3 regions of the Pseudomonas sp. H2_D02 genome follow, and region 3 is predicted to be linked to each of the others. Evidence: riboswitches for the same ligand, from Rfam matches in the RefSeq annotation. Region 3 holds a riboswitch; each other region holds the start of a gene.
The links. A riboswitch is a leader RNA that binds a small molecule or an ion and turns the genes downstream of it on or off. The one in region 3 is predicted to bind cobalamin.
Positions count from the first base shown of each region.

Region 1 (3,267 bases), 850 kb from region 3:
CCCCAGCGCCGGCGCGTCCCATGACTTTTTTCATGACCCAGCCACGAATGCCCTTGGCATCGTCGGGCTTGGGCGGTGCGTTGGTTTCCGCCACCAATACATCGCCATTGGGCAGGACATAGAGCCAGCGTGGATGATCCAGCCCCTCGGCGAACGCCACTACCTTCAGGCCTTGGGCCGGGGTTGGCTTGGCGCCGTCCGGCCAGCCGACGGCTTCGGCGATATTCACCGTGGGGATCAGGGTCTTGTTCGGCTCGGGCAGTTTCGGCGACGGGCCGATCCCATCGGAAACCTGCAAGGTGGAAGACTCGCCGCAAGCGACTAGCCCTGTAGCAAGGGCGACGATCAAAAGATGAGAGGGCTTGAGCATGCGGGCTTCCCTATGAATGCATGGTGTTATTCATAGAGAAGCGTAGACGTGGGATGGTTCAATGGCGGGCGGCCGCTTAGCCAAGTGAAATCTGGGTGGGAGCGGGCTTGCTCGCGAATGCGGTGGGTCAGTCACTATTTATGCCTACTGGCCCACCGCATTCGCGAGCAAGCCCGCTCCCACAGGTTCCACTAGATCAACCATGGGCCTGCTTTAACAGCACCGCGACGCCAGGGTGATAGTGCCCGGTTTCGTTGCGCAATTTGCGATAGGCATAGGGGAAATACCAGGCCACGGCGCAGGTGTTTTCTTTCTGCAGGTCATCGATCATGTCCTGCAGTTCTTCGGGCGTGGCGCTCTGCTGGGCTTTTTGCGGGGCGACGAACAGGCAGCCGAGCTTCAAGTCGCTGGCATAGCTGATGCGCTTGGCGTCGCTGGTGGCTTCCAGCAGCGGTTGGGTCAGGTTCAGGTTGTTGACCTTCGGCCAGCGTTGGGTCGCCTGGATGAAGGCGCGTTCATCGGTACTGGCAATCAACAGGTCGGCGCGGGCGTTGCGTTCGCCTTCTTCGTTCTGTTTGCGCGTGGACGCGTCCTGCAGCGTGACCATCTCAGCCATCCAGGCGGCGGCCGACAGCAACCCGAGGTTGGCTTTTTCATCGTGCCAATAAGGTGTGTCGCTATCGCCGCGCACGGCGTTGTAGCGGTCGATACAGTCGAACCAGCGTTCCAACACCGGGCGCAGGAATTCCAGCTTCGGATTGCTGATGATCATGCCTTGCATGCGTTTGCCCTCTTGTTCTTGTGATATCGGGTCATGGTGTCTCTTTGATATCACTTGCCGCAGCATCACACAAGATTGACGTCAGTTTATTGATCCGGGCCAATGTCCCAGGTGATGGCCGTCGCGGCTTTAATTGACGCTCCACCCCCAACCCTCTAACCTTCGCGGCTTGTTTCAGGTGCTCTATGGCAATGGCCGATAGGGTGAAACAGGGAAGCCGGTGCGTGCACACAAACCCGGCGCTGCCCCCGCAACGGTAAATGAGTCAACGCTGTGCCTAAGCCACTGTGTTCCAGGACATGGGAAGGCGCGCAGCCAGGCGTTATGCCGCTCATGAGCCCGGAGACCGGCCTGATTCATCCAACGGCATCACGGTGGGCGATGCCAGGCTCATTGCCGTCCTTTTTTTGCCCGCCCGCCGTTATCCAGTCCCAACGGAGAGCTCCCCCATGACCGACACGCCCGATCGCGACGAACGCCACCTGGCGCGCATGCTGCGCAAGAAAGCCGTGATTGACGAGCGCATCGCCAACTCGCCGAACGAGTGCGGCCTGCTGCTGGTGCTGACCGGCAACGGTAAGGGCAAGAGCAGTTCGGCATTCGGCATGCTGGCCCGGGCCATGGGCCATGGCATGCAATGCGGCGTGGTGCAGTTCATCAAGGGGCGCAACAGCACCGGCGAGGAGCTGTTCTTCCGCCGCTTCCCCGAGCAGGTGCGCTTTCATGTCATGGGTGAAGGCTTCACCTGGGAAACCCAGGACCGCCAGCGCGACATCGCCGCCGCCGAAGCCGCCTGGGCTGTGTCGCGTCAGTTGCTCAGCGACCCGGCCATTGGCCTCGTGGTACTCGATGAGCTGAACATCGCCCTCAAGCACGGCTACCTAGACCTCGATCAAGTCCTGAGCGATCTGCAAGCCCGACCGCCCATGCAGCATGTGGTGGTGACCGGTCGCGGCGCCAAGCCCGAGATGATCGAGTTGGCCGATACCGTGACCGAAATGGGCATGATCAAGCATGCGTTCCAGGCCGGCATCAAGGCGCAGAAAGGCGTCGAATTGTGAGCGATGCGCCGATGACCAGCCGCCATTGTCCGGCGGTGTTGATTGCCGCCCCGGCTTCCGGCCAGGGCAAGACCACCGTCACCGCCGCCCTCGCACGGTTGCACCGCAACCAGGGGCGCAAGGTGCGGGTGTTCAAGTGTGGTCCGGACTTTCTCGACCCGATGATCCTTGAGCGAGCCAGTGGCGCGCCGGTCTATCAATTGGACATGTGGATGGTCGGCGAGCAGGAAAGTCGCCGGCTGTTGTGGGAGGCTGCCGCCGAAGCGGACCTGATCCTGATCGAAGGCGTGATGGGGCTGTTCGACGGCACGCCGTCCAGCGCCGACCTGGCGCGGCATTTCGGCGTGCCGGTACTCGCGGTGATCGACGGCACGGCCATGGCCCAGACCTTCGGCGCTTTGGCCCTGGGCCTGGCGCGTTATCAACCGGACCTCCCGTTCGCCGGGGTCTTGGCCAACCGGGTCGGGACCTTGCGTCATGCGCAATTGCTCGAAGGCAGCCTGACCGAGGGCTTGCGCTGGTATGGCGCGTTGTCACGGGAAACCGGCATCGAGTTGCCAAGCCGTCATCTCGGGCTGGTCCAGGCCAGTGAGTTGAACGACCTGGACGTTCGCCTGGACGCTGCCGCCGAGGCGTTGGCCAGCAGTTGTGAAGTGGCTCTGCCGCCCAGCGTTGAATTCGCGGCTCCGGAGATGACCGTTGTCGAGCCGTGGCTCGACGGTGTGCGCATCGCTGTCGCCAGGGACGAGGCGTTTGCCTTCACTTACGGCGCGAGCCTCGATCTGCTGCGGGCCATGGGCGCGCAGTTGAGTTTCTTTTCGCCGATTCACGATACCCAATTGCCAGAGGCGGACAGTCTTTATCTGCCTGGCGGTTATCCCGAACTGCACCACGTCGCCCTGGCGCAGAACGCGCCGATGCTGGCAGCGATCCGTGCCCACCATGCGGCCGGCAAACCGCTGCTCGCCGAATGTGGCGGCATGCTGTATCTGCTTGATTCGTTGACCGACGTTGAAGGCGTCCGCGCCGAACTGCTGGGTTTGCTGGCCGGGGAT
Region 1 is NZ_CP162816.1:5,371,533-5,374,799, reverse strand. It holds gene AB4N42_RS24635 (PQQ-dependent sugar dehydrogenase) at 1-370, opposite strand, end outside; gene AB4N42_RS24630 (hypothetical protein) at 567-1,151, opposite strand; cobalamin riboswitch at 1,311-1,520, shown strand; gene cobO (cob(I)yrinic acid a,c-diamide adenosyltransferase) at 1,601-2,212, shown strand; gene AB4N42_RS24620 (cobyrinate a,c-diamide synthase) at 2,224-3,267, shown strand, end outside.
Region 1: another riboswitch for cobalamin. It lies ahead of cobO (cob(I)yrinic acid a,c-diamide adenosyltransferase); the one in region 3 lies ahead of cobW (cobalamin biosynthesis protein CobW).

Region 2 (3,267 bases), 130 kb from region 3:
GCTCGATGGTCTGGCGCAGGCTGCCCTGCATCGCGCCGAGGGCCTGGAGTAACCGGGCGGGTTCGTCCTTGCCCTCGTCGGTGATAACGGTGACCAGATTGCCTCCGGCAATGGTCCGTGCTGCTTCGAGGGCCCGATTCAGGGGCGTGACGATGCTGCGGGTCAGCAGCAGGGCCAGCAGCACGGTGGCCAGCGCGGCGATGATCGAGACGACGAGAATGCCAGTGATGGCGCTGTTGTAATAGGCGCCGGCCTGGTCCGACGCTTCATGCCCCTCCGCCACGCTCATTGCAATGAGCTTGTTGAGTTGCTCGCCCATCTGGTCAGTGCCTTCCTTGATCCGTGTGTTGATGAGGCTGCGCAACGCGTCGGCCTTGTCTTGTCGGGATAGATCCAGCATTTCCTTCTGGGCCTGGAGGTAGTTTTCCAGGGTTTTCGAAAAGACTTTATACAGCTCAGCTTCATCTGGCTCGGCGGGCAGCGCTGCATAGGCTGCATTCGCCTTGTTGAGTTTTTCCACCAGCACGCCGATGCGGGTCTCGGCCTCGCTGAGGCTGGCGGGGTCGCGGTTGACCAGGATGCGAAATGAAAGAATGCGCATGCGCAGCACGTTTTCAAGGACATTGGCCAGGTGACCGACGGCGGGTAACTGGGTCTGCTCCATGTCCACCGACGCCTGGCGAATGACGGACATGCGATTGGCGGCGAACACGCCGAGCACAACGACCAATAGCGCAATGACGGCAAAGCCGAGAAAGGCTCGGGGGGCGATATTCAAGCTACGTAGGGACATGGGAAGACCTCGGTGGTGGGTCGAGCGTCCATGCCGCTGAGCGTATCGATTGGGATAATTATGTGTACGCCTACCGGGTTATCGGCTGGGCTTGAGGCTTTTTGCAGGAGGACGATGAAATATATTCCCGGAGTGTTCAATTGACGCCCCGCCCTCGCCCATGGTCTCCTGTGCGCCAGTTTGGGTGCCCTTCACAGGGTGAAACGGGAAACCGGTGAATCGTGTGCTTTACTTCAAGGCCACGTCAGTCCGGTGCTGCCCCCGCAACGGTAAGCGAGTGAAGCGTCGAATCCACTGTGCATGCGCATGGGAAGGTGACGCTTGCAGGCACGGCTCAAGCCCTGTCCCTCGTGAGCCCGGAGACCGGCCCATGACTCATTTTCAACAAACCCGCGGTGGGCGGGCGCTGTTCGAATCCCGGCGAGCCTTTGCCCGGGTTTTCATTGCGCTCGATCCGCCCGCTGACAGACCAGAGGGAAGCGCCATGTCGACCATCAGCAGCACCGCCCGCTCCACCAGCAGCACCGTTACCCTGAGCCAGCGCCTGAGCGCGGCGGTCCTCGCCTCGATCCTCGGCGCGGGCCTGGTCTATTTCGCCGGTTTCTCCCACATCGAAGCAGTGCACAACGCAGCCCATGACACACGGCACAGCGCCGCGTTCCCGTGCCACTGAGTGCTGCCGACATGATCAAGCGTATCGCGCAAACCGCTGGTTTCAGCGGGCTACTGGCCGCCCTGCTGCTGACTCTGCTGCAAAGTTTCTGGGTGTCGCCGCTGATTCTCCAGGCGGAGACTTTCGAGAAGGCCCCGGCGACCGAGGTCCATGAACATGCCGCTGGGGCTGCACATAGCCATGACGCCGAAGCCTGGGAACCGGAAGACGGCTGGCAGCGTGTACTGTCCACGACGGGCGGCAATCTGGTGGTCGCGGTGGGTTTTGCGCTGATGCTGGCGGGCCTGTACACCTTGCGTGCACCGACGCGGACGTCCCAGGGCTTGCTTTGGGGACTGGCCGGTTATGCGACTTTCGTGCTGGCGCCGACTCTCGGCCTGCCACCGGAATTACCCGGCACGGCAGCGGCGGATCTGGCCCAGCGGCAAATGTGGTGGATCGGCACGGCGGCGTCCACGGCAGTGGGCATCGCACTGATTGCATTCGGTCGGCATTGGCTGTTGAAGTTGCTGGGCCTCGCCATCCTGGTGACGCCTCATGTAATCGGCGCGCCCCAGCCCGAAGTGCATTCGATGCTGGCTCCCGAGGCGCTGGAAAGTGAGTTCAAGCTCGCCTCGCAATTGACCAATGTTGCATTCTGGCTGGCCTTGGGCCTGATCAGCGCCTGGCTGTTTCGCCGGAGCGCCCAGGCCCACCACGACGCATGAACGGCAGGCCGATCCTGGTGGTCGGCCTCGGCTGCCAGCGCGGTTGCCCGGCCAGTGTATTGCGGGCGCTGCTTGACCAGACTTTGCAGGCCCACGGCATCACGCTTGATCAGGTACGGGCGTTGGCCAGCATCGAGCTCAAGCGTGACGAACCTGGGCTGTTGGAACTGGCGGCGCAATTGTCACTGCCGCTGACGTGTTTCACTGCCGAGGAGCTGGCAGGCTATCAAGCACGGCTCAGTCATCTGTCCGAGATTGCCTTTGAGCGTACGGGCTGCCACGGCGTCGCCGAAAGCGCCGCCCTCGCGCTGGCCGATCGATGGGGTTCTTCCCCCGCGAGTTTACTGGTTACCCGCCAGAAGGCTGCACAAGCCACGCTGGCATTGGCGACGGCTTCGTAACACTCGATAATCGCCGCTGGAATCATGAGCGCTGCTCATGCACCCCCACTCAACAGGAAACCGGTCATGACCGTCTTCTTCATCGGTGCCGGCCCCGGCGATCCGGAACTGATCACCGTCAAGGGTCAGCGGCTGATTCGCAGTTGCGCCGTGATTATCTATGCAGGATCCCTCGTTCCGGCAGCCGTGCTGGACGGCCACTGCGCCGAACAAGTGATCAACAGTGCCGAGCTGCATCTGGAACAGATTATCGAGCTGATCAAAGACGCCCATCTCAAGGGGCACGACGTGGCCCGTGTGCATTCCGGCGACCCAAGCCTTTACGGCGCCATCGGCGAGCAGATCCGCTGTCTGCGCGAACTGGACATTCCTTTCGAAATCATCCCCGGCGTAACCGCCACGTCAGCCTGCGCCGCCCTGCTCGGTGCCGAGTTGACCTTGCCCGACGTGTCCCAGAGCGTGATCCTGACCCGTTACGCGGACAAAACCGCCATGCCCACGGGAGAAGAGCTGGCCAGCCTGGCGCAACACGGGGCGACCATGGCGATCCACTTGGGGGTCAACCACCTGGAAAAAATAGTCGACGAGCTACTGCCCCACTACGGCGCGGATTGTCCGATTGCGGTGATTCACCGGGCGACGTGGCCGGATCAGGATTGGGTGGTGGGGACGCTGGAGGACATCGCCGGGAAG
Region 2 is NZ_CP162816.1:4,645,563-4,648,829, forward strand. It holds gene AB4N42_RS21170 (methyl-accepting chemotaxis protein) at 1-793, opposite strand, end outside; cobalamin riboswitch at 959-1,179, shown strand; gene AB4N42_RS21175 (CbtB domain-containing protein) at 1,278-1,466, shown strand; gene AB4N42_RS21180 (CbtA family protein) at 1,478-2,173, shown strand; gene AB4N42_RS21185 (cobalamin biosynthesis protein) at 2,170-2,574, shown strand; gene cobM (precorrin-4 C(11)-methyltransferase) at 2,641-3,267, shown strand, end outside.
Region 2: another riboswitch for cobalamin. It lies ahead of AB4N42_RS21175 (CbtB domain-containing protein); the one in region 3 lies ahead of cobW (cobalamin biosynthesis protein CobW).

Region 3 (3,267 bases):
TGGACGAGCTGCTGACCCCGTTGCGCAAAGTCATCGCCAAGGACAGCAACGGCCAACTGCTGGCTACACTGCGAAGCTGGTGCGAACACGACGGCCAGAGCCAGGCCTGCGCCGACGCCCTGGGCATCCACCGCAACAGCCTGCGCTATCGCATGGAGCGCATCGCCGAACTCAGCGGCGTCGACCCGCTCAGGCTGGATGGGATGTTGGCGTTGTACCTGGGCGTCCAGTTGTTGCCACAGACCGTCGATACCCCCACATAACCTATGTGGGGTGCAATTGACTCATAACCCCGTGGCGAGGGAGCTTGCTCTCGCTGGGTCGCGCAGCGGCCCCAAAAAAGCGGCCGCTACGCAGCCGAGCGGGAGCAAGCTCCCTCGCCACAGATGCGCTGGCCACACGCTATGCGACCCAGCCTTTGTGAATTTGACCAATAATGCTCCAAGATTTTTGTGCGGCGGACCGGCGTCACGGTTACGGTCAGCTGGCAGCATGCTGTGCATCGGAACCGGAGAACAAAAATGAAAATAATCATCGCCCCCGACTCGTTCAAGGACAGTCTCAGCGCCCAGGGCGTGGCGGACGCCGTCGCGCAAGGGTTGGCCCAGGTCTGGCCGGATGCGCAGTTGATCAAGTGCCCAATGGCTGACGGCGGCGAGGGAACGGTGGAGGCGGTGCTTGCGGCCTGCAACGGCCAGTGGCGTGAAAACCGGGTCCGTGGCCCGCTGGGAGCCGCCGTCGAGGCCCGTTGGGGCTGGCTGCCGCAAAGCCGCACGGCAATCATCGAGATGGCTGAGGCCAGCGGCTTGCAATTGGTGCCACCGGGGCAGCGCGATGCTTGTTCCAGCAGCACCTTTGGCACCGGCGAACTGATCCGCGCCGCCCTGGATGAAGGCGCTAGCCGGGTCATTCTGGCAATAGGCGGCAGCGCCACCAACGACGGCGGCGCCGGGGCGATGCAGGCCTTGGGCGTGGCGTTGCTCGACGACCAGGGCCAGACGCTGCCGCCCGGCGGCCTGGCCCTCGGCAAACTGGCGCACATCGACCTGAGCCAATTGGACCCGCGTCTGGCCGGCGTGTGTTTCGAAATCGCCGCTGACGTCGACAACCCGCTCTGCGGCCCCCATGGCGCTTCAGCCGTGTTCGGCCCGCAGAAAGGCGCCTCCGGCGAACAGGTGCAGCAACTTGACCGGGCGCTGGCGCACTTCGCCGGACACTGTGCCCAGGTGCTTGACCGTGACGTTCGCGACGAACCCGGCAGCGGCGCCGCCGGCGGCCTGGGCTTTGCCGCCAAGGCTTTCCTCAAGGCGCAGTTTCGCACCGGTGTGGAAGTCGTCGCGCAATTGACCGGCCTGGCCGATGCCATCAGCGGTGCCGACCTGGTGATCACCGGCGAAGGCCGTTTCGACGCCCAGGCGCTGCGCGGCAAGACCCCGTTTGGCGTGGCCCGCATCGCCCAGCGCCACGGCGTGCCGGTGCTGGTCGTCGCCGGCACGCTGGGGGAGGGCTACGAAGCGCTCTATGAGCACGGCATCGATGCCGCGTTTGCCCTGGCGAACGGGCCGATGACGCTGCAAGAGGCCTGCACCGATGCGCCGCGCCTGCTGGCCGAGCGGGCCCGGGACATCGCGCGGCTCTGGCGGGTGGCGGCCCGCTGAATTCGCCCGCGCGGTAGTCGCCAGGACGCATCAGGCATCGCAGATTGCCTTCGGACATTGACCCGCCCGCACTCCCTGCGTAGCCTTGCGCCTTCGAGGTTCTTCGGCATGTGCCGAAGCTAAGAAGGGAACGCGGTCCAAGCCGCGGCTGCCCCCGCAACTGTGAACGGTGCCGTTTCTGCAAGGCCACTGTGCATGCCCTGTTACAACGGGCGCACGGGAAGGCGCAGCAAATTGTCAGCCCAGGCTTTGGATAAAAGCCTGCCTGGCCCGCCGTCAGCCAGGAGACCTGCCTCGACAACAGATTCTCACTACAACCGGGCGGGGTGATCCGGTGGCGAAATCTTCCGCGCACGCCCGTGCCTGCGGTTGTCGTCCCGTTTGCCCGCCACCTTGCCAAAGGGCATCCGATGAAAACACTGGCCAAACTCCCCGTCACCATCGTCACCGGTTTCCTCGGCTCGGGTAAGACCACCTTGCTGCGGCACATGCTCGACAACGCCCAGGGCCGGCGCATCGCGGTCATCGTCAATGAATTCGGCGAACTGGGCATCGACGGCGAGATCCTCAAGCAGTGCTCCATCGGTTGCACCGAAGAAGAAGCCAACGGCCGCGTCTATGAACTGGCCAACGGCTGCCTGTGCTGCACGGTGCAGGAAGAGTTCTTCCCGGTGATGCGCGAACTGGTGGCCCGTCGCGGCGACCTCGACCACATCCTCATCGAAACCTCCGGCCTGGCCTTGCCCAAGCCGCTGGTCCAGGCCTTCCAATGGCCTGAAATCCGCAGCGCCTGCACCGTCGATGCGGTCATCACCGTGGTGGACAGCCCGGCCGTCGCCGCCGGCACCTTCGCCGCGTTCCCGGATAAGGTCGATGCCCAGCGCAAGCTGGACCCGAACCTCGACCATGAATCGCCGCTGCACGAGCTGTTCGCCGATCAACTGGCGAGCGCCGACCTGGTGATCCTCAACAAAGCCGACCTGATCAACCCCGAGGACCTGGCAAAAGTGCGCCTGGAAGTCGCCGAAGAACTGCCGCCAGCGGTCAAGGTCATCGAAGCCAGCAGTGGTCGCCTGCCGCTGGACGTTCTGATCGGCTTGGGCGCGGGCTCCGAAGAACACATCGACAGCCGCCACAGCCATCACGACCACCACCATGACGGCGATGACGACGATCACGATCACGATCACGATGCCTTCGATTCGATTTCCATCGAACTGCCCCAGGCTGACGAAAGCCTGCTGCTGGACGCGTTGACGCAACTGGTGGTCCAGCACGACGTGCTGCGGGTCAAGGGTTTCGCAGCCATCCCGAACAAGCCGATGCGCCTGCTGATCCAAGGCGTCGGCACGCGCTTCGACAAGCACTTCGACCGCCAGTGGGGCGCCGACGAAGCGCGGGTCACGCGGCTGGTATTGATCGGCCAGGACCTGGACGCCGGGCTGCTCGAAGCGCAGTTGCGCGCTGCCCTCAGCGCCTGAGCCATGCACCTGCTCAGGACCCAGCCCGGCGGTTTCGTGTCGGATGACAACATCGCCGACCTCGGGCAAACCCCTGCCGAGCTGGTGATCCTGTGCAGCGGCGATTCCAGCCTGGCACTGCTGGCCGA
Region 3 is NZ_CP162816.1:4,519,742-4,523,008, reverse strand. It holds gene AB4N42_RS20555 (sugar diacid recognition domain-containing protein) at 1-263, shown strand, start outside; gene AB4N42_RS20550 (glycerate kinase) at 522-1,658, shown strand; cobalamin riboswitch at 1,738-1,969, shown strand; gene cobW (cobalamin biosynthesis protein CobW) at 2,069-3,139, shown strand; gene cobN (cobaltochelatase subunit CobN) at 3,143-3,267, shown strand, end outside.